Regions from separate parts of the Streptomyces sp. NPDC005485 genome, predicted to be linked through region 2. Evidence: predicted binding sites of a transcription regulator. Region 2 holds the regulator's gene; the other holds the start of a gene.
What was found. The regulator HrcA, encoded in region 2, represses chaperone genes, less so after heat shock. The targets are predictions, from matches to a motif close to TTNGCACTCNGNNNNNCNGAGTGCNAA.

Region 1 (15,679 bases), on a different contig from region 2:
GCCCGCGACCTTGATCGTCTCCTCGCGGGTCCTGAAGGGCAGCACCTTGCCGTCGTACTGGTAGCCGTTGCCGGTGAGCTTCTCCAGGTAGAGGTCGGTCACGTCGACCCCGGAGTTGGTCATGCCCCAGGCGATGTCCTGGTTGTGGCCGATGACCACACCCGGCATGCCCGCGAAGGTGTAACCGGACACGTCGTACTGGCACTTGCTGGAGATGCCCCGGCAGTGCAGGCCCATCTGGTACCAGACCGAGGGCAGCGAGGCCGACAGGTGCGGGTCGTTGGCCAGCAGCGGCTTGTTGGTGATGGTGTGCGACCCGGCGACGACCCAGGAGTTGGAGCCGATGCCGTTGCCGTTCACGCCGACGGCCGTGGGCACGTCGTCGAGCACGTCGTAGAGCCCCGACAGCTGACTCTGCAGGTCGGCACCGGACGCCGTGGCGTTGCCCGTGAGTCCGGTACCCGCCGTGCCGGTCGAGGATGCCGTACTGGAGCTTCCCTGGACGTACGACTTGGTGACCGTGTCGTACTCGCCCTCCTGGACGATCGCCTTGTTCCGGCTGTACGGGTACTCCGGATACAGGTCGGCGATCTGCTTCGGGCCGAGGCGGCTGGTCATCAGGGACCGGTCGATCTCTTCCTGCATGTTGCCGCGCAGGTCCCAGGCCATCGCCTTGAGCCAGGCCACCGAGTCGACCGGAGTCCACTCCTTGGGCGTGTAGTCGTTGGTGAAGCCAAGGGCCGCGTACTCCAGGGAGATATCCTCGGCGTCCTTGCCCTTCAGGTAGGCGTTGACTCCCTTGGCGTACGCCTGGAGGTACTTCTTCGTGGAGGCCGACAGCTTGGTGTCGTACTCCTTCTTCGCCACCCGGTCCCAGCCCAGTGTGCGCAGGAACTCGTCGTCCTTGACCTGGCCCTTGCCGAACATCTCGGACAGCCGGCCCGAGGTCATGTGGCGGCGTACGTCCATCTCGTAGAACCGGTCCTGCGCCTGGACGTACCCCTGCGCCATGAACAGGTCCGCGTCCGAGGCGGCGTAGATCTGCGGGATTCCGTTGCCGTCACGCTGCACGTCCACGGGTCCTGACAGACCGTCGAGCGTGAGTGAGCCCTTGGTCTGCGGGAAGGAGGCGCGCACGGTACTGATGCTCCAGTACGCACCGAAGGCGACGCCTCCGATGATGGCCAGGACCAGGACAATCAAGAACAGACGGGCTTTGCGCCCCTTCTTCCTGCCGGACTTGCCGGGCTTTTGGCCGGAAGAGGCGGTGGTGTTGGGGGGCATCGCTGTCCTTGCTGTCCTAACGCGAGCGGCAGGCGGTCCTGGAGTGCTGGAGCAACCATAGGCGCAGGGCCCACCGCACCTTGACGCGGAGTCGGTCCCTGGGCGGACGGCCGTTCGATCTTGCCCTGCGAAGTGTCAAGAAAGCGTCAAGAGTTAGGTAGGGTAACTAGACAAGGTAACTAAGTGCTCGGGTCAGAGAAGGGAAGGTCCGCTGACTGTCCACCACCTCAACCAGCTCCTGCTCGTCTGCTCGCTCGTTCTGCTCGTCGCGGTGGCGGCGGTTCGGATCTCCTCGCGCAGCGGGCTCCCCAGCCTGCTCGTCTACCTGGGCATCGGCATCGCCATGGGCCAGGACGGGCTGGGCGACGTCCACTTCAACAACGCCGAGATGACCCAGGTCATCGGATACGCGGCCCTGGTCGTGATCCTGGCCGAGGGCGGTCTCGGAACGAAGTGGAAGGAGGTCAGACCGGCGCTGCCGGCTGCCACCTCCCTGGCGCTGGTCGGAGTCGCGGTGAGCGTCGGGGTCACGGCCACGGGGGCGCACTACCTCGTCGGGCTGGAGTGGCGCCAGGCGCTCATCATCGGAGCGGTGGTGTCCTCCACGGACGCGGCGGCGGTCTTCTCGGTCCTGCGGAAAGTACCCCTCCCCGCGCGCGTGACGGGCGTCCTGGAGGCCGAGTCCGGCTTCAACGACGCTCCGGTGGTCATCCTGGTCGTCGCCTTCTCCGAGGTCGGTCCGGTGGAGCACTGGTACGTGCTGCTGGGCGAGATAGCCCTGGAGCTGGCCATCGGCGCGGCCCTCGGTCTCGCGGTCGGCTGGCTCGGCTCATGGGGGCTCAGGCATGTGGCGCTGCCCGCCTCCGGCCTCTACCCGATCGCCGTGATGGCGATCGCGGTCACGGCCTACGCCGCCGGCGCCCTGGCACACGGCAGCGGCTTCCTCGCCGTGTACCTCGCGTCGATGGTGCTCGGCAACGCGAAACTCCCGCACTGGCCCGCCACCCGCGGCTTCGCCGAAGGGCTCGGCTGGATCGCCCAGATCGGCATGTTCGTCCTGCTCGGTCTGCTGGTCACACCGCACCAGATGGGCGACGACATCTGGCCCGCACTCCTCATAGGCCTGATCCTCACCATGGTGGCGCGACCGCTCAGCGTGCTGGTCAGCCTGCTGCCGTTCCGGCTGCCCTGGCAGGAGCAGACCCTGATGTCCTGGGCTGGCCTGCGCGGCGCCGTGCCCATCATCCTCGCGACGATCCCCATGGTCAGCGGCATCCAGGGAAGCGTGCGGATCTTCAACATCGTCTTCGTCCTGGTGGTCGTCTACACCTTCATCCAGGGGCCCACCCTGCCCTGGCTGGCCCGCAAGCTGCGGCTGGGCGAGTCCACGGGGGCGGCCGACCTGGGAATCGAATCGGCGCCCCTGGAGCGGCTGCGCGGACACCTGCTGTCCGTCGCGATCCCGAAGGGGTCGCGCATGCACGGCGTCGAGGTCCACGAGCTGCGCCTGCCCGCGGGCGCCGCCGTCACGCTCGTCGTACGCGGCGGAACGTCCTTCGTGCCACTGCCCACGACCGTGCTGCGGCGCGGCGACGAACTGCTCGTGGTGGCCACCGACCCGGTCCGGGACGCGGCGGAGAAGCGGCTGCGCGCCGTCGGCCAGGGCGGCAAACTGGCCGGCTGGCTGGGCACGGGCGACAACGGGCATTAACGGGCGATATCCGGGCGATATGCATTCACAGGTGAACGTCATCATGGTGCTCGTTTTCACAGGCACCGCATCGCCCGCCCCTGTAGGATGAAGGCAGACTTAGATCGAACCAACTCTGCCTGACGCAGAGCTGGCGCGACCGTATGGCGGTCGTGGTGCCCTCGCAGGGGGTGCCCGGCATCTACCGCAGTTCCGCGCAAGAGGACAGCTCTCGGCGCCCCCCGCACGGGCGCGCTACCAGGCGGCAGAAAGGCACGGGCCGTGGCATCCACGGTCACCTCCGAGCCGTCGAAGACCTCGTCGGCTCCCGCCCGCCCGGGATACGGACAGCTGCTGCGCACCCGCGGCGCCTGGACGTTCCTGCTTCCCGGTTTCGCCGCACGCCAGCCGTTCGCGATGCTGACCATCTCAATCGTGCTCCTGGTGCAGCACACCACCGGTTCGTACGGCGCCGCAGGCGCCGTCGCCGCCGTCACCGGGGTCGCCATGGCCCTGTTCGCGCCCTACAGCGGCCGCCTGGCGGACCGCCACGGGCAGCGCGCCGTCCTGCTGCCGGGCGTCCTCGTACACTCCGTCTCCGGTCTCACGCTGACCGCGCTGGCGCTCTCGGGCGCCCCCCTGTGGGCGCTGTTCGCGGCGGCCGTACCGACCGGCGCCTCGGTGCCGCAGGTCGGCCCCATGGTCCGCGCCCGCTGGGGCGTGAAGCTCCAGGGCTCACCCCTGATGACCACCGCGGCGGCCTTCGAGTCCGTCACGGACGAGCTGACCTTCGTGCTCGGCCCGCTGGTGGCGACCGCCCTGTGCACCACCGTGGACCCCTCCGCGGGCCTGCTGACCGAGTCCGCGCTGACTCTGATCGGCGGACTTCTTTTCGCCGCACAGAAGAGCACCCAGCCTTCCGTCGCCCCCGCGACCCACGCGCGCGTGGAGCACGTTTCCGCGCTGCGCGTCCCCGGCATCCGCGTCCTGATCGTGACCTTCCTCGGCATCGGCTCCGTCTTCGGCGGCATGCAGGTCTCGCTCGCCGCCTTCGCCGAGTCGATCGGCGAACCCGGGCTGAACGGCGTCCTGTACGGCGTCTTCGCCGCGGGCAACATGCTCTCCGGTGTCGTCTGCGGCGCCGTCGCCTGGAAGATCGCCCCGCAGCGGCGGCTGCTCGTCGGGTACGCGGCCCTCGCGCTGACCGCCTCCGGGCTGTGGGCCGCCCACTCCGTGGTGGTGCTCGCCGGAATCGGCCTCCTGGTCGGCATGTGCATCGCTCCGGCCCTGATCACCGGCTACACGCTGGTCGAGGGCCTGGTACCGCCGACCGCCCGCACCGAGGCCTTCACCTGGCTGACGGGCGCGGTCGCGCTCGGCCAGGCGGCGGCCGTCACGGTCGCCGGACAACTGGAGGACCGCCTCTGGGACGGTGCAGGTTTCCTGGTGCCGATGGCCGGTACGGCACTGGCTCTGGCGACCCTGGTGACCCTGCGCTCGCACCTCGCGCCGCCGCGCGCGACCAGAGTGGTCACGCGCGGCGTGGCCCATCGCGAGCCTGTCGCGATCGGTGAGATGTGACGTGTCGAATATTCCGTTTCCGCAGGAATACGTCACTGTGACTCCGCCGCAAAGCGGCTTCTCACTTGGGCACAAGGCCCTCATGACGGTCAAGCCCTGACCGCCGCCCGCGGGCAGGTGACGCACGTTACTCCATTTGCTGGCCGCACAGGTTAATATGGACGATCGTTAGCACTCACTGAGTGAGAGTGCCAGGAGGAAGACAAGTGCCGACCTACCAGTACCAGTGCACCGAGTGCGGCGAGGGCCTCGAGGCGGTGCAGAAGTTCACCGACGACGCCCTGACCGAGTGCCCCAACTGCGGTGGCCGCCTGAAGAAGGTGTTCTCGGCCGTCGGCATCGTCTTCAAGGGCTCCGGCTTCTACCGCAATGACAGCCGCGGCTCCTCGTCGAGCAGCTCGCCGGCGTCGAAGCCGTCGACGTCCACGTCGCCGAGCTCTTCGTCGTCGACTTCCACGTCCTCGTCGAGCTCCTCGTCCTCCTCGGACGCGAAGTCGTCGGGCAGCGGCTCGTCCAGCAGCAGCAGCTCCGCCGCGTAAGGCTCACTTCTTACGGGACCCTGTCGTCATACGACGACGGGGTCTTCGGCGTCCCCCGACCCGGCTAGGGTGCGGTCCATGGCGAACACGGAGAATCCTCAGGGCCCGGCCGGGGCGAAGACGCAGGCCAGGGCCGAGATCGGTGTCATCGGTGGCTCGGGCCTCTACTCCTTCCTCGACGACGTCACCGAGATACAGGTCGACACCCCTTACGGACCGCCCAGCGACTCCCTGTTCCTCGGCGAGGTCGCCGGGCGACGGGTCGCCTTCCTCCCCCGGCACGGCCGCGGCCACCATCTGCCGCCGCACCGCATCAACTACCGGGCCAACCTGTGGGCGCTGCGCTCCGTCGGCGCCCGCCAGGTGCTCGGCCCCTGCGCGGTGGGCGGTCTGCGCCCCGAGTACGGGCCGGGGACGCTGCTCGTTCCGGACCAGATGGTCGACCGTACGAAGGCACGGGCGCAGACGTACTTCGACGGGCACCCCCTGCCCGGTGGGGGCGTGCCGAACGTCGTGCACGTGTCGCTGGCCGACCCGTACTGCCCCGTCGGCCGCAAGGCCGCGCTGGAGGCCGCCCGCGGCCGGGACTGGGAGCCCGTGGACGGCGGCACGCTCGTGGTGGTGGAGGGGCCGCGCTTCTCGACCCGCGCCGAATCGCTGTGGCACCGGGCGCAGGGCTGGTCCGTGGTGGGCATGACCGGTCACCCCGAGGCGGCTCTCGCCCGTGAACTGGAGCTCTGCTACACGTCGCTGACCCTGGTCACCGACCTCGACGCGGGTGTCGAGACCGGTGAGGGCGTCTCGCACGACGAGGTGCTGAAGGTGTTCGCGGCGAACGTCGACCGGCTGCGCAGCGTGCTGTTCGACCTGGTGGCGGGGCTGCCGGCGAACGAGACGCGGGATTGTCCGTGCACCAGGGCGCTGGGCGGGATGGACCCGGGCTTCGAGCTGCCGTGACCCTCCGGCCGACCGCTCGCCACCACCGGTGGCCGGGGCGGAACTTCCCGTTCGGGTGAGGGAGTTGTCCACAACCCGCCAGTAACCCACCGGCCGCGGCGGGCCTCGCCGCGAAGCCTCATCGTGGGATCGCAAGCCGATCTCTCGTCGCAGGTGGTGGTCACCATGGCACAGCTCCCTTCCGCGGTCTCTCCCTCGGTCCCTCGCTCGGTCTCTCCTCCGGTACGCCCGCTGGGCACGGACGCTCCTCCCACGTGCGAGGTGCCGCACTTCGCGCCTGTGCGGGTGCGGGGCGGCGCGTATCTGCTGCGGCGTCTGCTGCGGCACCGGAGGCGAGCCGTGGCCGCGGGGCTCGCGGTCACGGCGGCCGCGCTGGTGGCGGCGGGCCCTCGTGACGCCGAGCGTGCACGAGGGCGTCCCGCGGCGGCACCGGCCTCCGCCTCCGCTCCTGCTTCAGCCCCTGCTTCTGTCTCCGGTTCTGTCTCCGGTTCTGTCTCCGGGCGCGAGCGGCATGCGGTCGAGAGGGTGACGGCGCCGGTACGGATCGCCGACGCGGCCACCGTCCGGTTGCTGCGGCCGGGCGACCGGGTCGACGTGGTCGCCGCGGACAGCGGCGGTGCGGCGCGGGTGGTCGCGTCCGGTGCGCGGGTGACCGACGTGCCGGACATCGGTGCCACCGAGACGGGAGCGCTGCTCGTCCTGTCGGTCCCACGGGCCGCGGCCGCGCGGCTGGCCGGGGCGAGCGCGACCTCTCGGCTGGCGGTGACGCTGTGCTGAGCCTCCCAGGACGCACCACCGACCAGGTGTCAAGTCCCTCGTTGGAGCTGCCCAATTGGACAGGCCCGGCAGACCCTGACGTAGGTTGCGGAGCTGTTTGTTCCACAACTTGTGCAGAGGGGCCTCTTGGTGAGCGAGAAGAAGCCGGGCGTCTGGGTGGGCTTCAAGACCTTCCTGACACGTGGGAACGTCGTCGATCTGGCAGTCGCCGTGGTCATCGGCGCCGCCTTCACGAATGTCGTCAACTCGGTGGTGAAGGGCATCATCAATCCACTGGTCGGCGCGTTCGGCACCAAGGATCTCGACAAGTACCGCTCGTGCCTGAAGTCGCCCTGCACGGTCAACAAGGCGACGGGTGCGGTCACGAGCGGCATCCCGATCATGTGGGGCACGGTCCTCAGTGCCACGCTCACGTTCCTGATCACCGCGGCCGTCGTCTACTTCCTGATGGTCCTGCCGATGTCCAAGTACCTGGCCCGGCAGGCCGCCCGCCAGAAGGCGAAGGAGGGCACGCAGGAGATCATCGAGGTGTCCGAGCTGGAGGTCCTCAAGGAGATCCGCGACGCCCTGGTGGCGCAGCGCGGTTCGGGGCACAGCCGGGAGTAGCCGGCGCGTTGCGGCGCCTGGCACGGCACCTCGGGGCCCGGACACGGGGGTTCGGGGCCCTGGGGTGCCGGGCCCGGGCTCAGATGTGGTGGGGCGGCTTCTCGTCGAGGAAGCGCTTCAGGTCGGCCGCGCTGTCGCCGCCGGTGGTGGGCCGCTCGCCCCAGCCGTCGTCCGTGTCGTCCGAGGACTGCCGGTACAGCGGGTCGTCGAAGTCGAGCGCGTTCTTCGGGTCGCGCGGTTCGGGGGCGGGGGCGGTACTCATGCCCCCAGGGTACGCCGAGGGGCCGCGGCCCCCTGGTCCAGCTGGGGACCGGGTCGGCGCCGCACCACCGGGGGTTCCGGCCGGCACCGCACCACCGGGGGTCCCGGCCGGCACCGCACCACCGGGGGTCCCGGCCGGCACCGCACCACCGGCGCAAGGAGAGCCCGTCCGCCGCATCGGCCCACGCCCGCGCCCGCCCCGTCGCCTTCGGGTGCCGTGCCGTCTCCCGGGCCCGGGAGTTTCTGATGTGCTTGGCCGTATGACGTCCACTTCCCCATCAGAAGCCGCTTCCACGCCACAGCCGGTCCCGCGTGGACCGCTGCGCACCATGACCGCACGCGGTCGGGACGAGGAACACCGGGTCGCGTCGCCGCTGGAACTCTTCTTCGACCTCTGTTTCGTGGTGGCCATCGCCCAGGCCGGTGTCCAACTGGTGCACTCCGTGGCCGAGGGGCACGCGGGCGAGGGCGTCCTCAACTACGCGATGGTCTTCTTCTCCATCTGGTGGGCGTGGATGAACTTCACGTGGTTCGCCTCCGCGTACGACAACGACGACGCGCTCTACCGGGTCGTCACCCTGGTCCAGATCGCCGGAGTCCTGGTGCTCGCCGCCGGGGTGACGCGGGCGTTCGAGGACCACGCGTTCCTGCTCGTCTGGCTCGGTTACGTGATCATGCGGTTCGCGATGATCGCGCAGTGGCTGCGGGCGTCACGCGCGGCCGAGGGCAGTGAGAGAACCACGGCGCTGCGGTATGCGGGCGGTGTGCTGCTGTGCCAGGTCGGCTGGGTGGGTTTGTTCCTGCCGGAGCCCGCCCTTCCCTGGGTGTTCCTGGTGATGGTGGCCGCCGAGCTGTGCGTCCCGCTGTACGCGGAGAAGAGCTTCACCACGTCCTGGCACCCGCACCACATCTCCGAGCGGTACGGGCTGTTCACGATCATCGTGCTGGGCGAGACGATCGCCGCCGCCACGGTCGCCGTGAAGTCGGCCATGGACGAGCAGGAGGCCCTGGGCGAGTTGCTGCCGATCGCCGCGGGCGGGCTGCTGATCGTCTTCTCCGCGTGGTGGATCTACTTCGCGGTCCCCATCCACGGTCGGCTGCGCTCCAACGGGCAGGCCTTCCTGTGGGGTTACGGCCATTACGTGATCTTCGCGTCGGCGGCGGCGATCGGTGCGGGCCTGGAGGTCGCGGTGGAGCAGGCGGTCGGCAAGGCGCACGTCTCGACGCTTGCCGCGTCCGGTGCGGTGACCCTGCCGACGGCGCTGTACCTGCTGACGGTGTGGGCGTTGCATGCCCGCCACTTCAAGGTGGGCATCGCCCAGCAGCTCGTCCTTCCGGTGACCGCGCTGCTGGTCCTCGTGTGCACGTTCCTGGGCGACTGGGGAGTGCTCGCGGCCGGCATCGTGGCGGCGCTGGCGGTGGCGGCCGGGGTGACGCTGATCGGGCGGGCCCCGGAGCGGGGGGAGGCGGAGGCCGTCTAGCGAAGGAACACTGGGCGCATGACAGTTGACGCTCTGACGGATGTCGCGGGCCTGCGTGTGGGGCATGCGACACGCACCGGCGACGGTTGGCTCACCGGCAGCACGGTCGTGCTCACCCCCGAGGGGGGCGCGATCGCGGCTGTGGACGTACGTGGAGGCGGCCCCGGCACGAAGGAGACCGACGCGCTCGACCCGCGCAACCTGGTGCAGAAGGTCGAGGCGGTCGTCCTGACCGGGGGCAGCGCCTACGGGCTGGACTCGGCGTCCGGGGTGATGGCCTGGCTGGAGGAAAGGGGACGCGGGGTACGTGTGGGCCCGAGCCCGGCGCACGTCGTCCCGGTCGTGCCCGCCGCCTGCGTCTTCGACCTGGGCCGCGGCGGCGAGTTCCGGGCGAGGCCGGACGCGTCGACGGGCCGGGCCGCGGTCGAGGCCGCCGCCGCGAGCGAACCCGGTGCTCCGGTGCGGGAGGGGTGCGTGGGCGCCGGCACGGGAGCGACGGTCGGCGCGGTCAAGGGCGGGATCGGAACGGCGAGTGCCGTCCTCGACTCGGGGATCACGGTGGCGGCGCTGGTGGTGGCCAACGCGGCGGGGTCGGCTGTGGATCCGCTGACGGGGGCGTTGTACGGGGAGTTGTTCCAGGGCCGTATGGCATATCCGTCGGACGAGGTCCACGAGACGGCCCGGCTGCGGCTGGCCGAGGCGGCCGCGAAGAACTCCCCTCCCCCGCTGAACACCACGCTCGCGGTCGTCGCCACCGACGCCGACCTGACGCGCGCGCAGGCGCAGAAGCTCGCGGGCACGGCGCACGACGGCATCGCGCGGGCCGTGCGGCCGGTGCATCTGCTGAACGACGGGGACACGGTGTTCGCGCTGGCCACGGGTGCTCGGCCGCTCGCCGCCGGGAATCCCCTCGCGCTGAACGAGATCCTCGCGGCGGGCGCGGACCTGGTCACGCGCGCGATCGTCCGGGCCGTGCGCGCGGCCGAGTCGGTGGACGGGCCCGGCGGGTCATGGCCCTCGTACCGGGAGCTCTACGGCAGCGAACGCGGCAGCGGACACGGCAGCGATTAGGGACGACGGTTGGCTGATTGTCCTGGTTCTGTCACGTGATGGCGTCAGGCGTGGAGGGCGGGAACCCTTCGCGCCACGGCTCGCTCTCTCTCCACGTACTGGAGCGGATCACGCACATCACGACACTTGGAGCAGCTCGTGGCAACGCCGGACATAACAGCGCGGCGCGCACTGGGCGCCTGTGCCGCCCTGGTGGTCGGCGCCCTCACCCTGACCGCCTGCGGCGGCAATGCCAACGCCGACACCGACGGCAAGAACGGCAAGGGCGGCACCAAGACGTCGACGGCGAAGATCGCGATCTCCGCCAAGGACGGTTCGACGAGCGCGTCCATCAACGCCACCGGGGTGAAGGTCAGCGACGGGAAGCTGACCGATGTGAGGATGACGGTGGCGGAGGCGGGCACGGAGGTGGCCGGGTCGGTTTCCGGGGACGGGAAGAGCTGGAAGCCCGCGAAGCAGTTGGAGCGCGGCACCAAATACCGGATCTCCGCGACCGCCAAGGACTCCGACGGCCGGACCTCGGCCGCCAACTCCATTTTCACGACCGTCGATTCGGCCAACAGCTTCATCGGCACGTACACGCCGGACAACGGCACCACGGTCGGCGCCGGCATGCCGGTGTCCTTCACCTTCGACAAGGCGATCAGCGCGAAGAAGGCCGTGCAGTCGCACATCACGGTCACCTCCAGCAGCGGGCAGCAGGTTGTCGGGCACTGGTTCGGGACGCAGCGGCTCGACTTCCGGCCGAAGGAGTACTGGAAGGCGGGCTCCAAGGTCACCATGAAGATCGACCTGGACGGTGTGCAGGGTGCCGGTGGCATCTACGGCGTGCAGAAGAAAACGGTCACCTTCACCGTCGGGCGCTCCCAGGTGTCCACGGTCGACGTGAAGACGCAGACCATGACGGTCGTGCGCGACGGCAGGACCCTCAAGTCGATCCCGATCTCGGCGGGCAGCGCGGAACACACCACGTACAACGGGCAGATGGTGATCTCCGAGAAGTTCCGGCAGACGCGTATGAACGGCTCGACGGTCGGTTATGGCGGCGAGTACGACATCCCGGACGTGCCGGACGCGATGCGGCTGACGACGTCGGGGACGTTCGTGCACGGCAACTACTGGTACAACCAGGGGAACCCGCCGTTCGGCCGGGAGGGCACGAGCCACGGCTGTGTCGGGCTCGCGGACGTGCAGGGGGCGCAGGGCGACACGCCTGCCCACTGGTTCTTCGACAACTCCCTCGTCGGGGACGTGGTCGTCGTGAAGAACTCCCCCGACAAGACGGTCGCGCCGGACAACGGTCTCAACGGCTGGAACATGGCGTGGAGCGCGTGGACCGCGGGAAGTGCCGTCTGACGAGGGCTTTTTGGCGCTTCGGCGGGCCGCGGGGGAACTTGCCGCGCGGCCCGCTCGTTTTCTGTGCGGACGTTTTCTCGGTTCGAGGACATGATGTCCGACCGAGGGGCTACGGTATGCACCCACGAGGTGACATGCAGCAACGCCGGGAGAAACCTTGAGCGTTCCGTACGAGACGGCAGCGTACGAACAACCCGAGTCGCCCGAGTCTCCGGAGGAGCACCTTGAGCGACTTCTCGGGCGTGCCCTGAACTCCTTCGAGCTGCCCGACGACGCGATACGGCGACTCGACTGCGCGCTGGCGCACGACAGTTCACTGCACTCCGCGCACCACAGCGCGGGGCTGCACCGCGAGACGTACCGACACACATGGCTGCTCGTGGACGGCTCTGCGCTCACCCTGTGGGAGCTCGTCCACAACACGGCACCCGGCAGCCATCCGCAGCACGAGGTGTACGTGGACGAGGAGGAGCTGCGCGCGGCGACGGCCAGGCTGCCGCTACCGCCGGACGCCCCCGACTTCGAACTGCCCGTGATGGTGCAGCTGTCGCCGATCCCCGAGCCCCGGCACGCCTACGTGCCCGACGACTCGGCGGATCACGCGCGCCGGCTGCTGCGGCGGGCGGAGAATCCGGACGGCCCGGGTGCGGACATCGTCGCGCTGCTGCGCACGGCGACCGCCCACCAGATCACCCAGGCCTTCGGGCGCCCGTGCCGGGCCGGTCAGGTGAGGCTCTGCTTCTCGCTGTACGAGCACGCTTTCCTGCTGCGCGACGGGCAGGAGATCTCCCTGTGGGAGGTCGAGCACACGGCGACGCCGGACAAGCGGCACATGTGCGAGGTCTATCCGACGGAGGGCGCGGCGCGCGAGGCGATGGAGCGCCGGGCGGCTCAGCGGAGTTAGCCCATCACCCTGGCGAGGCTGCCGGCTCATCCGGCCGAAGCGGGCCTTCCGGTTACGGTCGGCCGTCGCTGAACTGGCGTACCAGACCGTCGAATGCGTCGCGTTCCGCCGGGGTCAGCTCGACGCATTCCACGCCGGGGCCCGTCTGGCGCTGGCTGGGCAGGGCCCACAGAGCGTCGCCGGGGCGCACCGCCGTGGCCTCGAACCGGTTCCGGCGCAGGAGCCGTACCAGGCCGACGACCCAGACGGCGGTCGCCAGGACGAGGACGGTCACGCCTGTCAGTTGGAGGATCGACGGGTGCTCGGGCATACGTTCCAGTAGACACCACAGTCCGGGACTTTGGTCCCGGACCGTGACGCATCTCGCAGGTGCGGCAAATGACTCACCGTTGCCGCAAAGGGTAATTCAGGCCGCGACCGGCTCCTTTGAGTCGGCCTTGGCGGATATCGGTGCCCCGGCCGGCTCGGCGGCGCCCCCGGGAGCCTGCTTCCGCATGCCCTTCAGGACGACCACCAGGGCGGTGGAGACGCAGACACCCGCGGCGATGGCGACGAGGTAGAGGAACGGGTTGCCCATCAGCGGGACCACGAAGACGCCGCCGTGCGGGACGCGCTGCGAGGCGCCGAAGGCCATCGACAGGGCGCCGGTGACCGCGCCGCCCGCCATCGAGGCCGGGATGACGCGCAGCGGGTCGGCCGCCGCGAACGGGATCGCGCCCTCCGAGATGAAGGAGGCGCCGAGGACCCAGGCCGCCTTGCCGTTCTCGCGTTCGGTCTCGGTGAAGAGCTTGCCGCGCACGGTCGTGGCGAGGGCCATGGCCAGCGGCGGAACCATGCCGGCCGCCATCACCGCGGCCATGATCTTCATGGCGGAGTCGCTGGGGCTGGCGACCGCGATACCGGCGGTGGCGAAGGTGTACGCGACCTTGTTGACGGGGCCGCCGAGGTCGAAGCACATCATCAGGCCGAGGATGACGCCGAGTCCGATGGCGTTGGCTCCGGAGAGGCCGTTGAGCCAGTCGGTCATGCCCTTCTGGGCGGACGCGATCGGCTTGCCGATCACCACGAACATCAGGAAGCCGACGACGATCGAGGAGATCAGTGGGATCACGACGACCGGCATGATGCCGCGCATCACCGGCGGGATGTCGATCTTCTGGATCGCCAGGACGGTCGCGCCGGCGATCAGACCCGCGGCCAGACCGCCGAGGAAGCCCGCGTTGATGGTGAGGGAGATCGCGCCGCCGACGAAGCCGGGGACGAGGCCTGGCCGATCCGCCATGCCGTAGGCGATGTAGCCCGCCAGGACCGGGACCAGGAAGCCGAAGGCCGCGACGCCGATCTGGAAGCTGAGCGCACCCCAGCTGTCGATCTGGCCCCAGTCGAAGTGCTGGGTGACCGACGGCATCTTGGCGACCAGGTACCCGTTGTCGCCGCCCAGGGCGAAGCCGAGGGCGATCAGCAGACCGCCCGCGGCGACGAACGGCACCATGTAACTGACGCCGGACATCAGCCACTTGCGGAGCTTGGTTCCGTAGCCCTCGCCGGAGTCGCCGACGCGCTCGACGGGGCTGCCGGGCGACGCGGCGCCCGCGGTGACCTCGCCGCGCTCCGCCTTGCCGCGGACCTCGGAGATCAGCTCGGCGGGGCGGTTGATGCCCGCCTTCACGCCGACGTCGACGGTCGGCTTTCCGGCGAAGCGGTCCTTTTCCCGTACGGGCACGTCGTGGGCGAAGATCACGCCGTCCGCGGCGGCGATGACGGCCGGGTCGAGCCGGGCGAAGCCGGCCGAGCCCTGCGTCTCCACGACGATCTCGACGTCGGCGGCGTCGCGTCCCGCGTTCTCCAGCGACTCGGCGGCCATGTACGTGTGCGCGATGCCGGTGGGGCAGGAGGTGACGGCGACGATACGGAAGGGGCGCGCGTCCTCGCCGCCGGTGGCGCCCGGCGCCGGGGCGGGTCCGTCCTCGACGGTCGCACCCGGCACCGGGGCCGTGCTGCCCGCGGCGGCGTCGGAGGAGGCCGTCCCGGCCGGCGCCGCCGCGGAGTCCGTGGCTTCCTGGGTGCCGTCCGACGCGGCCGCGGCCGCCGGGGACGAGTCCCCGCGGATGAGTGCGGCCGCGGCCCCCGCGTCGTCCACGGACCGCAGCGCGGACGTGAACTCGGCGTTCATCAGCTGGCGGGCCAGGGACGACAGGATCGTGAGATGCGCGTCGTCGGCGCCCGCCGGTGCGGCGATCAGGAAGATCAGGTCGGCGGGCCCGTCCGGCGCGCCGAAGTCGATGCCGGCGGCGCTGCGCCCGAAGGCGAGCGTCGGCTCGGTGACATGGGCGCTCCGGCAGTGCGGGATGCCGATGCCGCCGTCGAGGCCGGTCGGCATCTGGGCCTCGCGGGCGGCCACGTCGGCGAGGAAGCCGTCGAGGTCGGTCACCCGGCCCAGGGTCACCATGCGCTCGGCGAGGGCGCGTGCCGCCGCCTCTTTGGTATCGGCGGACAGGTCGAGGTCGACCAGGTCCGCGGTGATCATCTCGCTCATCGCGGGCTCCTTCGCACGCGTGCCGCCCGAGGGGAGTGGTGGGCGGGGGTGGGGACGGGGGTGCTGCACCCGGAGGGGGGCTCCGAGGGGATGGGGATGCCAGGGGTGGCAGGAGTGCCAGGGGTGGCACGAGGGGCGGAGGCGGGGCCGGGGAAGCCCCGCCTCCGGACGGCTGCGGCGAGGAACGGGGAGTACCGCCGCGTCAGGGCCGGTTCAGGGGATGTGCGGGGTGCGGACATCGCCGTACGGGACGCACGGGACACGCGGGACTCGCCGGACGCGCGGACCGTCGTACGGAACGCGCCCGTCGCGCAGGTGTGCGGCTCACCGCATGCGCCGCGGGTGCGTCGTCCGGTGTTCATGACACCGGCTCCGTCAGGGCGCGGTCCATGGGGATCTCCGGGGTGACCGTGACGGTGGAGGGGTCGAGGTCGGCCGGGGTCGGCATCACGCTGCCGGGGAGTCGGACGGCCGCGGCGCCGTGGGCGACGGCGGAGGCGAGGGCCCCGGGGCCGCTGCCGCCGGCGATCAGGAAGCCGGCGAGCGAGGAGTCGCCGGCGCCCACGTTGCTGCGTACGGCGTCGACGCGCGCGCTGGCGAACCAGGCGCCCGACCCGTCGACGAGCAGTTGCCCGT
Region 2 (15,679 bases):
TCGGCGAGCCCGGCGAGGTCCCAGCGGCCGGTGTCGTCCCAGCCGACGTCGGCGAAGATCCGGGTGCCCGCGCGGGCGGCCTCGGCGATCCACGGTGCGCGCACACCGGGCGTCAGCGAGGCGACGGCGGCGCGCGCCCGGGGCGGGCAGTCGGGCGCGGGCTCCTCGGGCGGCGGCTCGTGCCCGTGGCTGACCATGGTGCGCTCACCCTCGTACGCCATCGACACGGTGACCGGAGAGTGCCAGCCGGGCACCGTGCGCGACGGGGAGAGGTCGATGCCCTCGCCCTGGGCCAGCGCGTCCCAGCAGTACTCCCCGTAGTGGTCGTCCCCGAAGGCCGCCGCGAGTGACGTGCGCAGTCCGAGCCGGGCCAGCGCGGTGGCCATGTTGGCGACGCCGCCGGGGCTCGATCCCATGCCGCGGGCCCAGGACTCGGTGCCGCGCACGGGGGCGGAGTCGAGGCCGGTGAAGACGATGTCGAGGAAGACGGTGCCCGTGAGATAGACGTCCCAGGGCGGGTCCTGAGGAGTGCGCAGCCCGGCGAGCGGGTCGACCTGGGACTGGCTGTACGGTCGCTCTCCGTTGGACGCGGTCACGAGGCGCTCCCTGAACATGGTGCGGTTCAGGCCAGTGTGCACCACGCCTCCCGGTGGGCGACGGCGATCCCGCGCGTGCCGCCCGCCGCGCCGCCCCCGCCTCCTCGCGGGGCCTCGGGGGTCCTACCAGCGCGGAACGGCCGGGGTGACCCACGTGGGGTCCGCGATCCGCATCGCCGCCGCGTCGTCCCGTTCCCGCAGCGAGCCGTCGTCGTCCAGCCACCTGCGGTGCAGGAACGCCAGCTTGTCGCGGTCGAGCTCGACGCCGAGGCCGGGCGCGTCGGACACCGTCACGCAGCCGCCCTCGAAGGTGAGGCGCTCGGTCAGTACGTCCTCGGACTGCCAGGGGTAGTGGGAGTCGCAGGCGTGGTGGAGATCGGGAACCGTGGACGCGACGTGGGTCATGGCCGCGAGGCTGATTCCCAGATGGGTGTTGGAGTGCATGGAGACCCCGACGCCGAACGTCCGGCAGACGGCGGCGAGTTCACGGGTGTTGCGCAGTCCGCCCCAGTAGTGGTGGTCCGACAGCACCACCTGGACGGCGCCCTTGGTGAAGGCCTCCTCGATCTCGGCGAAGGTCGTCACGCACATGTTGGTGGCGAGCGGCACGGACGTGCGCGCGGCCACCTCGGCCATCGCCGGGGTACCGAGCGCGGGGTCCTCCAGGTATTCGAGTACGTCCCCGATCTCCTGCGCGACCTTGACCGAAGTCTCCACGGACCAGGCACCGTTGGGGTCCAGGCGCAGCGGATGCCCGGGAAAGGCCTCGGCGAGCGCCCTTACGGCCGCGATCTCCTCGTCGGGCGGAAAGACCCCGCCCTTGAGCTTGAACGAGGTGAACCCGTACCGCTCCTTGAACTTCCGCGCCTGCTCGACGACTCCGGCGGGATCGACGGCCGCACCCCAGTCGTCCTTCTCGGCGGCGAGGCCTTCCGGATGGCCGGCCCACTTGTAGAACAGGTACGCGCTGTACTCCACGGTCTCGCGCACCTTGCCGCCGAGCAGCGCGTGCACGGGCAGCCCGAGCGCCTTGCCGAGCGCGTCCAGACAGGCGACCTCGAACCCGGAGACGACGGACAGCCGGAGCTTGTCGGCGGTCTGCACGCCCCGCAGGCCGCCGACGTCGACCTGTCCGGAGACTCGGGACCCGTCGACGGCGACCTGGTCCGCGAGAGTGAACAGGCCGTTCAGATCACTGACTTGATGGCCCGTCAGCTTCTCCGCGAACGGCCGTGCCAACTCCAGGTACTTGCTGTCGCCGTACGTCTCCCCGACTCCGGTGACACCGTCGGCGGTCACCACCTCCACGATCAGCCGCGGCGTGTACGGCTGGTGCACGCCCTGCGTGTTGAGGAGGGGCGGGTCGGCGACCAGGATCGGCGTCAGCCGTACGTCCGTGATGGTGAGGTTCACAGAGCGGCTCCCACGAGGTCGAGTCCGGCGGTCAGAAGGGGCGTGAGGTCCGCCAGGTCGGCGGCCGAGGGATCGACGAGCGGCGCGCGAACGGGCCCCACCGGCAGCCCCCGCAGCCGCGCGGCGGCCTTGACCAGCGACACGGCGTATCCGGGCACCCGGTCACGCAGTTCGACGAACGGAACGTAGAAGTCCCGCAGGAGCTTCTCCACGGTCCCGCCGTCCCCCTCCCGCAGCGCCGCATGAAAGGCACCGGCGATCTCGGGGGCGAAGGCGTGCACGGCGGACGAGTAGGCGGGGACGCCGACGGTGGCGTACGCCCGCGCCTGGATCTCGGCGGTCGAGGCTCCGTTGAAGAACAGGAAACCCTCGGGCGCGGCAAGGGTGAGCCGCTGCAGCCGGTCCAGGTCGCTGTGCCCGTCCTTCAGCCCGATGACTCCGGGAATCCGCGCGATCTCCCTCAACCCGTTGCCGCTGAAGGCGACTTGGCCACGCTGATAGGCGATGAGCGGCAGCCGTGTCCGGGCGGCGATATGCTCCAGCTGCGCCACGAGCCCGCTCTCGGGCGCGGCGACGAGATAGTGCGGCAGCACGAGCAGGGCGTCGGCCCCGGCGTCCTCGGCGATGCGCGCGAACCGGGCGGCCTGCGCCCATCCGTACCCGGTCCCGGCGACGACCGGAACGCGGCCGGCGGCCACCTCGACCGCCGCCGCGACGACCTGCCGGTACTCGTCCTCGTCCAGCGAGAAGAACTCCCCGGTGCCGCAGGCGGGAAAGAGAGCACCGGGCCCGGCGTCGACCTGCGCCGCGACATGCGTACGGAAGCCGTCGAGATCCAGAGAGCCGTCCCCATGAAAGCTGGTCAGCGGAAACGACAGAACGCCCTCCGCCATCCCCTGACGCAACCGCCCGACAACGCTTCCCGCACCCGTACTCATCAGGACCCGACTCCATCTCCGTACGTAAACGCCATCCACATATGAATACGAAGATTAGAGAGACGAACAAGAACCGTCAATGCGCCCCTCCGCCGCCCTCCCCCCGACACGGACACGGCAGGGCCCCGGCAGGCAGCAGCCGCACCGGGGCCCGGACCCATGTGGGTCCTACGCGAAACAGGTACTTCGCGAAACAGGTACTTCGCGATACAGGTCCTACGTGAACTCGTACGCCTCGACCTCGGCGATGTACCGGGCCCGCCGCTCCTCGTCGTGCTCCAGGAAGGAGGCGACGAAGGAGTTGCGGGCCAGCTCCCGCAACCGCTCCGGCCCGAGCCCGAGCGCCGCGCCCACGGCGTCGAAGTTGTCCCCGGCGTAGCCGCCGAAGTACGCGGGATCGTCGGAATTGACGGTGCACAGCAGCCCGGCGTCGAGCATGGCGGGCAGCGGGTGGTCCGCGAGGACGTCCACCGCGCGCAGCCGCACGTTCGACAGCGGGCAGAGCGTCAGCGGCACCCGCTCCCGCACGAGCCGCTCGACGAGCTCGGCGTCCTCCATGCAGCGCAGCCCGTGGTCGATGCGCTCGACGCCGAGGATGTCCAGGGCCTCGGTGATGTACGCCGGCGGCCCCTCCTCGCCCGCGTGGGCGACACGGCGCAGGCCGAGCGCGGCGGCGGCCTCGTACACCTCGCGGAACTTGACCGGCGGGTGGCCGACCTCGGCGGAGTCGAGGCCGATGCCGACGATCCGGCCGAGGTGGGGCTTCGCGGCCTCCAGCGTGTCCATGGCCGACTCGGCGGACTGGTCCCGCAGGAAGCACATGATCAGCTGGGTGGACACGCCGTGCGTCTCCTCGCTGCGCCCAAGGGCCCGCCACAGCCCCTCGACGACGGTCCCCATCCCCACCCCACGGGCGATGTGGGCCTGCGGATCGAAGAAGATCTCCGCGTGCCGCACGCCCTGCGCGGCGGCGCGCGCGAGATAGGCGTCGGCGAGGTCGGCGAAGTCCTGCTCGGTGCGCAGGACGGCCATCAACTCGTAATAGAGGTTCAGGAACGACTGGAGGTCGTCGAAGAGGTACGCCTTGCGCAGCTCTTCGGTGTCCGCGTACGGCAGCTCGACGCCGTTGCGCGCGGCGAGCGCGAAGGCGAGCTCGGGTTCGAGAGTGCCTTCGATGTGCAGGTGGAGTTCAGCTTTGGGGAGGGGCATCGCAGCATAGTACGGGTGTTTTATTGCCGTTTCGGAACCGGCACCCGTTGCAGATCGCGGGCCACGGTCAGCTCTCCCTCGAACCCGGCGGCCCGCGCCTGCCGCTCGAACTCCTCCGGGTCCGAGTAGCGCTGACTGAAGTGCGTGAGCACGAGATGCCGCACACCGGCGTCCCGCGCGACCGTCCCGGCCTGACCGGCTGTCAGATGCCCGTGATCGGAGGCAAGTTGGACGTCCTCGTCGAGGAACGTCGACTCGATGACGAGCAGGTCGCATCCCTCGGCGAGCGCGTGCACCCCCTCGCACAGCCGGGTGTCCATGACGAACGCGAACCGCTGCCCGCGCCGCACCTCGCTGACGTCGTCGAGCGTGACGCCCCCGAGGGAGCCCTCCCGCTGGATCCGCCCGACGTCCGGCCCCTTGATCCCGTGCGCGGCGAGCCGCTCGGGCAGCATGCGCCGACCGTCGGGCTCGACGAGCCGGTACCCGTAGGACTCGACGGGATGGGACAGCTTCCGCGCCTCCAGGCAGTACCCGGAGGTCGTGGCGAGGACGCCGTCGGCGGCGACCGGCGCCTCGGTGAGCGCGACGGTCTCGCGGTACGCCGTCGCGTACCGCAGCCGGTCGAAGAACCGCTGCCCCGAGCGCGGATAGTGCGCGGTGATCTCGTGCGGCACCCGGTCGAGGTTGATGCGCTGGATCACCCCGGCGAGACCGAGCGAGTGGTCGCCGTGGAAGTGCGTGACGCAGATCCGGTGCAGGTCGTGCGCGGCGACCCCGGCACGCAGCATCTGCCGCTGGGTGCCCTCGCCGGGGTCGAAGAGAAGGCCCTCGCCGTCCCAGCGCAGCAGGTAACCGTTGTGGTTGCGGTGCCGGGTCGGGACCTGGCTGGCGGTGCCGAGCACCACCAATTCACGTACGGACAAGGTCACTTACCCCGGAGGCCACTGCAGGCCGCGGCCGCCCAGAACGTGCGCGTGCGCGTGCCAGACGGTCTGGCCCGCGCCGCTGCCCGTGTTGAACACGATGCGGTAGCTGTCCAGCTTCTCGTCGGCCGCGACCTCACCGGCCTCGCGGAGCACGTCGGCGGCGATGCCGGGCTCGGCGGCGGCGAGGGACGCCGCGTCCGGGTGGTGCACCTTGGGGATGACCAGGACGTGGGTGGGCGCCTGGGGGTTTATGTCACGAAACGCGACGGTCGTCTCCGTCTCCCTGACCAGGGTCGCCGGAATCTGCCCCGCGACGATCTTGCAGAACAGGCAGTCGTCCTGCGGCTCTCCCGCCATGCGTGTGCCTCCTCAACGCCCGCTGATCATTACGTCGGCATCGTATCGGCGTTTACTCCCGTCCGGTCTTTCAGCCCGTCCGGCGTTTGAGGACGAGGCCGTTCAGGCCGAAAGCGGGGGTCCGGGGGCGGCAGCCCCCAGGTACGACCACACCCACTCCGGGTGCCTTACTCCTCCGGCAAAGCGGGCGCAGCCTTCGCCGGGTGCTCCGCAAGTGCGGCAAGCGCGATCCGGATCGCCTCGTCGAGCTGGGCGTCCCGCCCGGCGGCGTAATCCTGCGGGGCGTGCACCACCTCCACGTCGGGGTCGACGCCGTGGTTCTCCACGTCCCATCCGTACCCCTCCAGCCAGAAGGCGTACTTGGGCTGGGTGACGAGCGTGCCGTCGACGAGCCGGTAGCGGCTGTCGATGCCCACCACCCCGCCCCATGTCCGCGTGCCCACCACGGGCCCGATGCCGAGCGCCTTGATCGCCGCGTTGACGATGTCGCCGTCGGAGCCGGAGAACTCGTTGGCGACGGCGACGACGGGGCCGCGGGGCGCGTCCTCCGGGTAGCTGTAGGGCCGCATGCCGCGCGGGAGGTCCCAGCCGACGATGCGCCGGGCCAGCTTCTCGACGATGAGCTGGGAGGTGTGGCCGCCGCGGTTCTCGCGGACGTCCACGACGAGCCCCTCCCGGGCCACCTCGATCCGCAGGTCGCGGTGGAGCTGGGCCCAGCCGGAGCCGACCATGTCGGGCACGTGCAGATAGCCGAGGCGGCCGCCGGACTTCTCGTGGACATAGGCGCGCCGGTCGGCGACCCACGCGTGGTACCGCAGCGGCTCCTCGTCGGCGGTCGGCACGACCACCGCGTGCCGCAGGTCGCCGCCGCCGGACGGGGAGACGGTCAGCTCGACCGGCTTTCCGGCCGTCCCGACGAGCAGCGGACCGGGCCCGGCGACGGGGTCGACGGCCTGTCCGCCGACCGCGACGATCGCGTCCCCGGCACGCACCGCGACACCCGGCGCGGCGAGCGGTGCCTGCGCGTCGGGGTCGGACGTCTCCGAGGGCAGGATGCGGTCGATGCGCCAACTGCCGTCCTCGTGACGCGAGATGTCCGCCCCGAGGAGGCCCTGCGCCCGGTCCCCGCCGCCTCCGCCGCCGCGCGGGCTGACGTAGGCGTGCGAGGTGCCGAGTTCGCCCTGCACCTCCCAGAGGAGGTCGACGAGGTCGTCGTGGGTGGCGAGCCGTTCGAGGACGGGCCGGTAGCGCTCCAGTACGGCGTCCCAGTCGGCGCCGCCGAGGTCGGGCCGCCAGAAGTTGTCGCGCATGAGGCGGCCGGCCTCGTCGTACATCTGGCGCCACTCGGCGGCCGGGTCGACGGTCTGCCGTACGCGGGAGAGGTCGACGGTGATGTTGGTGTCGCTGTCCTCGCCGTTGGAGGCGCGTCGGTCGCTCGGTACGACCTTGAGCTTGCTGTCGGTCCACAGCAGGACGCGCTTGCCGTCGCCGCTGACGGCGAAGTGGTCGGCGTCGGCGGCGAGGTGCTCGATGCGCTGCTGGGCGAGGTCGTAGCGCTCCAGCTCGGTGAGCGGGTCCGGGTCGTCGGGGGTGGCGCGGGAGGCGCCCAGCACGCCGCGCACCGGGTGGCGCAGCCACAGCACGCCGTCCTTGGCCGCCCGAAGGCCCGAGTAGCGGGCGGCCTCGACGGGGAAGGGGACGATGCGGTCGGCGAGTCCGTCTAGGTCGATCCGGGTGGTGGGAGTGCCCTCGCTGTCGGGCGTCTCGTCCTTGTCCGGGGCTTCGAAGGGCCGGCCGTGGCGCTGCGGTCCGAAGGGCGAGGGCGTCGTCGCGGCCAGGGTGATCAGATGCGGGCGTGAACCGCCCACGAACGCCAGGTCGAAGACGTGTTCGTCGTAGACGGGGTCGAAGGAGCGGGCGGAGAGGAACGCCAGGTGTTTGCCGTCGAGCGTGAAGGCGGGCGCGTAGTCGCGAAAGCGCAGCGGGGTCGCCTCGGTCACCGACAGGTCGGCGGTGTTGGCGAGCTTGAGCTGGCGCAGCGGGCGCGGTCCCGGGTGCGACCAGGCGAGCCAGGCCGAGTCCGGCGAGAAGACGAGGCCGGTGACGTCGCCGTCCTCGCTGCGGTCGACCTCGCGGACCTCTCCGGTCTCCCGCTCGACGAGCAGGACCCGTCCGTCGTGCGAGGCGACGGCGGCGCGGCTGCCGTCGGGTGCCATGGCGAGCCCGAGGACGCGCCCGAGCTGCCCGGCGGCGAGCCGTCGCGGGATGGCCCCGGGGGCGACGCCGGTCGCGGGGGCGAACTCCAGGGCGTCGTCGCCCTCGGCGTCCGTCACCCACACCACGTGCTCCTCGCCCTCGGCGCGGAAGGTGCGGGGCAGCCGGGCGCGCACGCCGTGCTCGGCGGCGAGGGCGCGGGTGGGGCCCGAGCGGTGGGTGACCCAGTGGACGGCGCCGCGTACGGCGACGGCGCTGCCGCGCGCGGTGTGGTCGGGGGCGGCGGCGCCGAACCAGCGGGCCGCGTTCACCGGGTGCGGCTGGAGGTCGACGCGCTGCCCGCCGAGGCGGAGGTCGAGGCGGCGCGGTTCGGCGCCGTCCAGGTCGTCGAGCAGCCACAGTTCACCGGCGGACGCGTACACCACCCGGTTGCCGTCGGTGGCCGCCTGCCGGGCGTAGAAGCCGTCGACTCCCGTGTGCCGCCGCAGATCCGAGCCATCGGCGAGGGAGGAGTACAGCGCCCCGACGCCTTCGTGGTCGGAGAGGAACGCGACGCGCGCGCCGACCCACAAGGGGTACTCGATGTTCCCGTCGAGGTCCTCGTGGAGCCGTACGAACTCGCCGTCCCCCTCCCGGTCGATCCACAACTTGCCCGCCGTGCCGCCCCGGTACCGCTTCCACCAGGCGGCCTCGCGGCCCATGGGGGCGGACAGCAGCAGAACACCCGGTCCGTCCGGCCGGTGCGCGACGTCGCCGACGGGCCCGTACGGAAGGGTGGTCGCGGGTCCGCCGTCGAGCGGGACGGCGTGCGCCCAGGTGCGCCGCAGGCTCGCCTGCCCGACCGCGCTGAGGGCGAGGACCTTCCCGTCGGGGGTCCAGCCGCGCACCTGCGTCCGTGAACCGCCCCAGTACGTCAGCCGCTTGGCCGGGCCGCCGTCGAGAGAGGCGGCGTGCACCTCGGCCGCCCCGTCGCGGGTGGAGGTCCAGGCGACGGTCGTGCCGTCCGGGGAGATGCGGGGGTGGGTCGCCGGGGTGTTGTCGGCGCTGACCCGCCAGGCCCGGCCCGGACCGTCGAGGACGGCCGCCCAGACGTCGTCCTCGGCGGTGAAGACCACCAACTCGCCGTGCAGATGCGGAAACCGGAGATACCCGGACGGGGTGGCCGGCGCGGCCTGCGCGGACGACGTGGACGGCGTGGACTGGGCGGCCGGTGATGACGCTGCAGACGGTGTCACCCGATCACCCTATGCAGCGGCAGCGCCCCTGGACAGGGGTTTCTGTCACTTGATCCGGTTGTGTCACTTGCCCTGGGCCGGCCAGCAGGTCGGGTCGCCCTTGCACCACACGGTCTCCGTGACGGTCACCGTGGGGCCCGGCTGTCCGTTCGACGGCCGGTAGGTCACCGGCGGGGTGTACCTCGGAGTGGCGGCGGCGTCGCAGTTGCCGAGGCCACTGACATGGAACCACTCCTTGCCCCCCACCGTGGCCCGCAGGTCCCCGCGCACGCACGCACCGTCGACCGCCCGGGTGACCCTGCCCTTGACGGTGATGTCACGCCCGTCGGACGTCTCCCCCCGGCAGTCGACATGGGCAACGGTGTCCGCACTCCTGGAGGGCGTCCTACCCGGCGTGTACGCCTTGTTGGCGCCGCCGTAACTGGCCGTGCAGGTGAGCCAGTTGACGTCCACGTGCTGCCGCTCGAGTTCCTTCGTCGCGGTCTGGTCGGTGGTGTACGACACCGCCGCGGAACTCAGCCCGTCCGTGGGCTCGCACGCCGTCACACCGAACACCCCGGCCACTCCGAGCCCCAGCGCGGCCAGCGCCTGCCTGCGTCCCGTCCGGTGCCGTATACGCCTCAATGCCCCCATAGACGGCAGGGTGCCACTGCCGCGGCCGCCGCGGTAGACCGCATGCGGCCACTCCGTCCCCGCTCAAGTCACAATCCGGCGTACGCGTACGCCGGTGAGCCCGGCGGCCGGCCGTCGTTGGACGCGCTGGTCAGCCGCTGCGCAGCAGCAGCCACTCCTGAAGCTCCACGAGGTTGCCCTCCGGGTCCTTGAGGTGGGCCACGCGCATACGGTCGGTCATGGGGGCCGGGCCGTGCACGATCTCCCCGCCGCGGGAGGCGACGGCCTCGCAGTGGGCGTCCAGGTCGTCGACGCGCAGCACCACCAGCGAGCGGTGGCCGGTCGCCGAGTCGCCCAGTTCCCCGAGGACCTCGGCCATCATCGAGCGGTCCTGGAGGGCGATGCCCGCCGAGCCTATGGCGGGGCTGAACTTCTCGTAGGGCCCCTCCGTCGCCCCGGACTGGGGCTTGAGGCCGAGGACTTCGGCGTAGAAGTGGTAGCAGGCGGGAAAGTCCGAGACGAGCAGCCTTACCTGTGCGAGTTCCACGCGTCCTCCTACGGGTGTCGGTCAGGCCCAGCGGCCCGTGCGGCCCAGCAGCAGCGCCGTCGCCGCCGTCCCGGCGGTCGATGTGCGCAGCACGCTACGCCCGAGACGGTACGCCTTCGCACCTGAGTCCCCGAAGAGCGCCAACTCCTCGGGGGACACGCCTCCTTCGGGCCCCACGACCAGCACGATCTCGCCCGTGGCGGGGAGTTCGGCGGTCGCGAGCGCCTCGCTGCCGTAGTCACGGTCCTCGTGCAGTACGGCGGCGAAGTCGGCTTTGGCGAGAAGTGCGGCAACCTGCTTGGTCGTTGCCGCGTCCGCGATCTCCGGGAAGCGGACCCGGCGGGACTGCTTGCCGGCCTCGCGGGCGGTGGCACGCCACTTGGCGAGCGCCTTCAGGCCCCTCTCGCCCTTCCACTGGGTGATGCAGCGGGCGGCGGCCCAGGGGACGATCGCGTCGACGCCGGTCTCCGTCATCGTCTCCACGGCGAGCTCACCGCGGTCACCCTTGGGGAGGGCCTGTACGACGGTGATGCGCGGGGACTCCGGGGGCTCCTCGGACACCTCGCCCAGCCTGACGATCAGCCGGTCCTTGCCCTCGGTGTCGATCACCTCGGCCTCGGCCCACCGCCCGGCGCCGTCCGTGAGGACGATCTCCTCGCCCGACCGCAGCCGCTTCACGGAGACGGCGTGCCGTCCCTCGGGGCCCTCCAGCACGAACCGTCCGGCGTCGCCGGCGCGGAAGTCCTCGACCACGAACACCGGTGCGGTCATCAGGCGTTACCCCCGGTCCGGGGCTCCGGGCAGGCCGACAACGCTGTCTTCGCGGCCGCGAGTTCGGCGGTGAGGACCTCCACCAGCTGCCCGGCGGGCAGTGCGCGGGCCATCCGGTGCCCCTGTCCCGCCCACAGCGCCATGCCCTGCGCGTCGCCCGCCTTCGCGGCCGCCTTGCGCAGCGCGGAGGTGAGGTGGTGGACCTGGGGGTAGGCGGCGGGCGCGTACGGGCCGTGCTCGCGCATGAAGCGGTTGACCAGGCCGCGCGCCGGGCGCCCGGAGAACGCGCGCGTCAGCTCCGTACGGACGAAGAGCGGATTGGTGAGTGCCTGCTTGTGCAGGGTGTTGGCGCCGGACTCGGGGGTGGCGAGGAACGCGGTGCCGAGCTGCGCCGCGCTCGCGCCCGCGGCGAGGACGGCGGCGATCTGGCTGCCGCGCATCAAACCGCCGGCCGCGACGATCGGGATCCCCACGCTCTCGCGGACCTGCGCGATCAGTGAGAGCAGTCCGATGCCGGTGCCGTCGGTCTCCGGGTTGTCACGGTGGGTGCCCTGGTGGCCACCCGCCTCGACGCCCTGCACGATCACGGCGGCGGCGCCCGCCCGCTCCACCGCGAGGGCCTCCTCGACCGTCGTCGCGGTCACCAGCGTCAGCGTGCCGGCGCGCGCGAGGGAGTCCAGGACCTCGCGGCTCGGGCAGCCGAAGTGGAAGGAGGCCACCGGCACCGGGTTGTCGAGGAGGACGGCGAGCTTGGCGTCGTAGCCGTCGTCTCGGCCGCTGTCCGGGTCGCCGAGCTCCGTCGAGTACCAGGAGGCCTCACCGGCCAGCTGGTGGGCGTAGACCTCGATCGCGCCCTTGTCCGCGTACTCGGGCTGCGGCATGAACAGATTGACCCCGAAAGGCCGTCCCGTGAGCCCGCGCAGCTGCTTGATCTCCTGGTACATACCGTCGGCGGTCTTGTACCCGGCAGCCAGGAACCCGAGCCCCCCGGCCTCGCACACAGCGGCGGCGAGCTGCGGGACGGAGACTCCGCCCGCCATGGGGGCCTGCACGATCGGATGCGGGAAAAGATCGGTCAGTGCGGAGGACATGAGCGCATGTTGTCACGTCCCCCGAACAAGTCCGAATCCACCCTTCCGCGGGGAGCATCCAGCCCGTCCGGCGTTTGAGGACGAGCCCGTTCAGGGCGAAAGGGGGGTCTGGGGCGCAGCCCCCAGGTTCGGGAAGGGCAGGGGCGGAGGGGGCGAAAAACTCCCGCCCTGGCCTCCGCCCACTCGCCTCAGCGCCCGTTGAAGGCGTCCTTCAACCGCGAGAACAACCCCTGCTGCCCCGGCTGACCGTGCTCACCCGGGGGTCGACCCCCGGACCCCCAGCCAGACCCTCGGCAACTCGCCTCAGCGCCCGTTGAACGCATCCTTCAACCGCGAGAACAACCCCTGCTGCCCCGGCTGGAACTGCCCCGTGGGCCGTTCCTCGCCACGCAGCACCGCAAGCTCCCGCAGCACCCGCTCCTGCTCGGCGTCGAGCTTCGTCGGCGTGGTGACCTCGACGTGCACGATGAGGTCGCCGCGGCCGCCGCCCCGCAGGTGCGTGACACCGCGTCCGTGCAGCGGGATCGACTGCCCGGACTGCGTACCGGGACGGATGTCGACCTCCTCCATCCCGTCGAGCGTCTCCAGCGGCACCTTCGTGCCGAGCGACGCCGCGGTCATCGGGATGGTGACCGTGCAGTGCAGGTCGTCGCCGCGCCGCTGGAACGTGGAGTGCGGCAGCTCGTGGATCTCGACGTACAGGTCGCCGGCGGGACCGCCGCCGGGGCCGACCTCGCCCTCGCCCGCGAGCTGGATCCGCGTGCCGTTGTCCACACCGGCCGGGATCTTCACGGTCAGGGTCCGGCGCGAGCGCACCCGCCCGTCGCCCGCGCACTCCGGGCACGGGGTCGGGACGACGGTCCCGAAGCCCTGGCACTGGGGGCAGGGGCGCGAGGTCATGACCTGGCCGAGGAAGGACCGGGTGACCTGCGACACCTCACCGCGGCCGCGGCACATGTCACACGTCTGGGCCGTGGTCCCCGGCGCCGCGCCCTCACCACTGCAGGTGGTGCAGACGACGGCCGTGTCGACCTGGATGTCCTTCGTGGTGCCGAAGGCCGCCTCGTCGAGCTCGATCTCCAGCCGGATCATGGCGTCCTGGCCGCGGCGCGTGCGCGAGCGTGGCCCGCGCTGCGACGCCGTGCCGAAGAACGCGTCCATGATGTCCGAGAAGTTCCCGAAGCCGCCGGCTCCGAAGCCTCCCGCGCCGCCGCCCGACTGGGACAGCGGGTCGCCGCCGAGGTCGTAGACCTGCTTCTTCTGCGGGTCCGACAACACCTCGTAGGCGGCGTTGATCTCCTTGAAGCGCTCCTGCGTCTTCGGATCGGGATTGACGTCCGGGTGCAGCTCGCGGGCGAGCCTCCGGAACGCCTTCTTGATCTCGTCCTGGGAAGCGTCGCGGCGTACGCCGAGTACGGCGTAGTAGTCCGTGGCCACTTACGACTCCGCCAGGATCTGTCCGACGTACCGTGCCACCGCTCGTACCGCTCCCATCGTTCCCGGGTAATCCATGCGGGTCGGTCCGACCACGCCAAGTTTCGCTACTGCTTCGACGCCCGAACCGTAGCCGACCGAGACCACGGACGTGGAGTTGAGTCCCTCATACGCGTTCTCGTGACCGATCCGTACGGTCATGCCCGAATCCCCCGCCTCACCAAGCAACTTGAGGAGCACGACCTGCTCCTCCAGTGCTTCGAGGACCGGACGGATAGTGAGGGGAAAGTCATGTCCGAAGCGGGTGAGATTGGCGGTGCCGCCGATCATCAGCCGCTCCTCGGTCTCCTCGACGAGCGTCTCCAGGAGAGTGGAGAGCACCGTGGCGACCGTACCCCGGTCCTCCGCCTCGAAGCTGTCGGGGAGGTCCTGCACGAGCTGCGGGACGTCCGCGAAGCGGCGGCCCGCGACCCTGGCGTTGAGCCGCGCCCGCAGATCCGCGAGCGACGTCTCCCCGAACGGCGCCGGACAGTCGATCATGCGCTGCTCGACCCGGCCGGTGTCCGTGATCAGCACCAGCATCACACGGGCGGGGGCCAGCGAGAGCAGCTCCACGTGCCGCACCGTCGAGCGGGTCAGCGAGGGGTACTGCACGACGGCGACCTGCCGGGTGAGCTGCGCGAGCAGCCGCACCGTACGGCCCACGACGTCGTCGAGGTCGACGGCGCCGTCCAGGAAGTTCTGGATCGCGCGACGCTCGGGTGCGGTCATCGGCTTGACGCCCGCGAGCTTGTCGACGAAGAGCCGATAGCCCTTGTCCGTGGGGATGCGCCCGGCGCTGGTGTGCGGCTGGGCGATGTACCCCTCGTCCTCCAGGGCCGCCATGTCGTTGCGGACGGTCGCGGGCGAGACCCCGAGGCTGTGCCGCTCGGTGAGCGCCTTGGAGCCGACCGGCTCCTCGGTCCCGACATAGTCCTGGACGATGGCGCGCAGCACCTCAAGCCTTCGTTCACTGAGCATCGCGCACACCTCCAGCGGTCTTCCAGCGGTCTTCCAGCTGCTCCTGGCCTGGCACTCAGCGCATGCGAGTGCCAGCGTTCCCCGGCCCAGTGTACGGCCGTGGGGTACGACCCCGGCAAGGGCGGCCCTGCCATGTCATGCCGACGTGTACCGACCTGTCCTGCGATGTCGTGCCTGTACCCGCCTCGCCGCTAGCGTCGGCGTATGAAGGTGACTTGGGAAGAGGCGGGGTGGGAGGAACTGTCGCCGCGGGTCGGGCGGCGGCGGCTTCCCGTGTGGGACTGCACCGCCGGACTGGTGGTCGGCGAGGGCGCGGCGCTGCTGATCGACGCGGGGTCGAGCCTGGGCGAGGGCGCGCGGCTGCGCGCCGAGGCGCAGCGGCTCCTGGGTCCGCCGGGCGGCGGCCGCCGTGTGACGCACCTCGCGCTCACCCACCCGCACTTCGACCATGTCTTCGGCGCGGCGGCGTTCGCGGGGGTGGAGGTGTTCGGCGCGGTGGGCGTGGACGCGGTCCTCACCCACGACCGGGAGGAACTGCGCGCGGACGCCGTACGCAACGGGCTGGACGCGCGGGCGGCCGCCGAGGCGGCCGATCTCCTCGCCCGTCCCCGCCATGTCGTGTCCGGTGAGTGGACCCTCGACCTGGGCGGCGGTCTGCAGGTGCTGCTGGCGAACGTCGGCCCGGGCCACACCTGCCACGACCTGGCGGTCCTCGTGCCCGCCACGGCCTCCGCCCCGGAGGTCGTCTTCTGCGGCGACCTCGTGGAGGAGTCCGGCGAGCCGCAGGCCGGTCCGGACGCCGTCCCCTCCCACTGGCCCGCGGCCCTGGACCGGCTGCTCGACCTGGGCGGCGAGGACGCGGTGTACGTGCCCGGCCACGGAGCCGCGGTGAATGCGGCGTTCGTCCGGGCGCAGCGGGACGCGCTGGCGGCCCGTTTCGGCGTGTCGTAGGAGGGTGTACGGCGTCGGCGCGGCGCTTCTCCTATCGTCATCCGAATGCGCCAGTACTCTCCGGACCTGACCCCGCCCTGGAAGAAGCCCAAGCCCGTGCCCGAGGTCCCGGCGGACCCGGGGCTGGTGGTCGAGGAGCCCGGTACCGGTTTCTGCGGTGCGGTGATCCGCTGCGAGGCTGGCACGGTGACGCTGGAGGACCGCTTCGGCAAGCACCGGGTCTTCCCGATGGAGCCGCGCGGCTTCCTCCTGGAGGGCCGGGTGGTCACGCTCGTCCGCCCCGCCGCCGGTCCCCTGCGGCCCACCCGTACGGCGTCCGGTTCGGTCGCCGTGCCGGGTGCGCGGGCCCGGGTGGCGCGGGC

Region 1: the regulator HrcA is predicted to act here: its motif matches at 4,724-4,750, upstream of ABZS97_RS04000 (FmdB family zinc ribbon protein).

The regions. Positions count from the first base shown of each region.
Region 1 is NZ_JBEXDZ010000006.1:25,761-41,439, forward strand. It holds gene ABZS97_RS03985 (penicillin acylase family protein) at 1-1,284, opposite strand, end outside; gene ABZS97_RS03990 (potassium/proton antiporter) at 1,496-2,995, shown strand; gene ABZS97_RS03995 (MFS transporter) at 3,257-4,555, shown strand; gene ABZS97_RS04000 (FmdB family zinc ribbon protein) at 4,762-5,094, shown strand; gene ABZS97_RS04005 (S-methyl-5'-thioadenosine phosphorylase) at 5,173-6,051, shown strand; gene ABZS97_RS04010 (hypothetical protein) at 6,217-6,828, shown strand; gene ABZS97_RS04015 (MscL family protein) at 6,958-7,434, shown strand; gene ABZS97_RS04020 (hypothetical protein) at 7,514-7,696, opposite strand; gene ABZS97_RS04025 (low temperature requirement protein A) at 7,956-9,176, shown strand; gene ABZS97_RS04030 (P1 family peptidase) at 9,195-10,247, shown strand; gene ABZS97_RS04035 (Ig-like domain-containing protein) at 10,386-11,603, shown strand; gene ABZS97_RS04040 (DUF6227 family protein) at 11,761-12,507, shown strand; gene ABZS97_RS04045 (hypothetical protein) at 12,560-12,817, opposite strand; gene ABZS97_RS04050 (fructose-specific PTS transporter subunit EIIC) at 12,914-15,043, opposite strand; gene pfkB (1-phosphofructokinase) at 15,402-15,679, opposite strand, start outside.
Region 2 is NZ_JBEXDZ010000123.1:12,693-28,371, forward strand. It holds gene ABZS97_RS32105 (PfkB family carbohydrate kinase) at 1-614, opposite strand, end outside; gene ABZS97_RS32110 (glucarate dehydratase family protein) at 720-2,009, opposite strand; gene ABZS97_RS32115 (5-dehydro-4-deoxyglucarate dehydratase) at 2,006-2,947, opposite strand; gene ABZS97_RS32120 (adenosine deaminase) at 3,164-4,156, opposite strand; gene ABZS97_RS32125 (ribonuclease Z) at 4,177-5,082, opposite strand; gene ABZS97_RS32130 (histidine triad nucleotide-binding protein) at 5,089-5,442, opposite strand; gene ABZS97_RS32135 (S41 family peptidase) at 5,610-8,771, opposite strand; gene ABZS97_RS32140 (hypothetical protein) at 8,955-9,524, opposite strand; gene ABZS97_RS32145 (VOC family protein) at 9,655-10,050, opposite strand; gene ABZS97_RS32150 (16S rRNA (uracil(1498)-N(3))-methyltransferase) at 10,072-10,821, opposite strand; gene ABZS97_RS32155 (nitronate monooxygenase) at 10,821-11,912, opposite strand; gene dnaJ (molecular chaperone DnaJ) at 12,216-13,349, opposite strand; gene hrcA (heat-inducible transcriptional repressor HrcA) at 13,350-14,366, opposite strand; gene ABZS97_RS32170 (MBL fold metallo-hydrolase) at 14,571-15,317, shown strand; gene ABZS97_RS32175 (DUF3097 domain-containing protein) at 15,363-15,679, shown strand, end outside.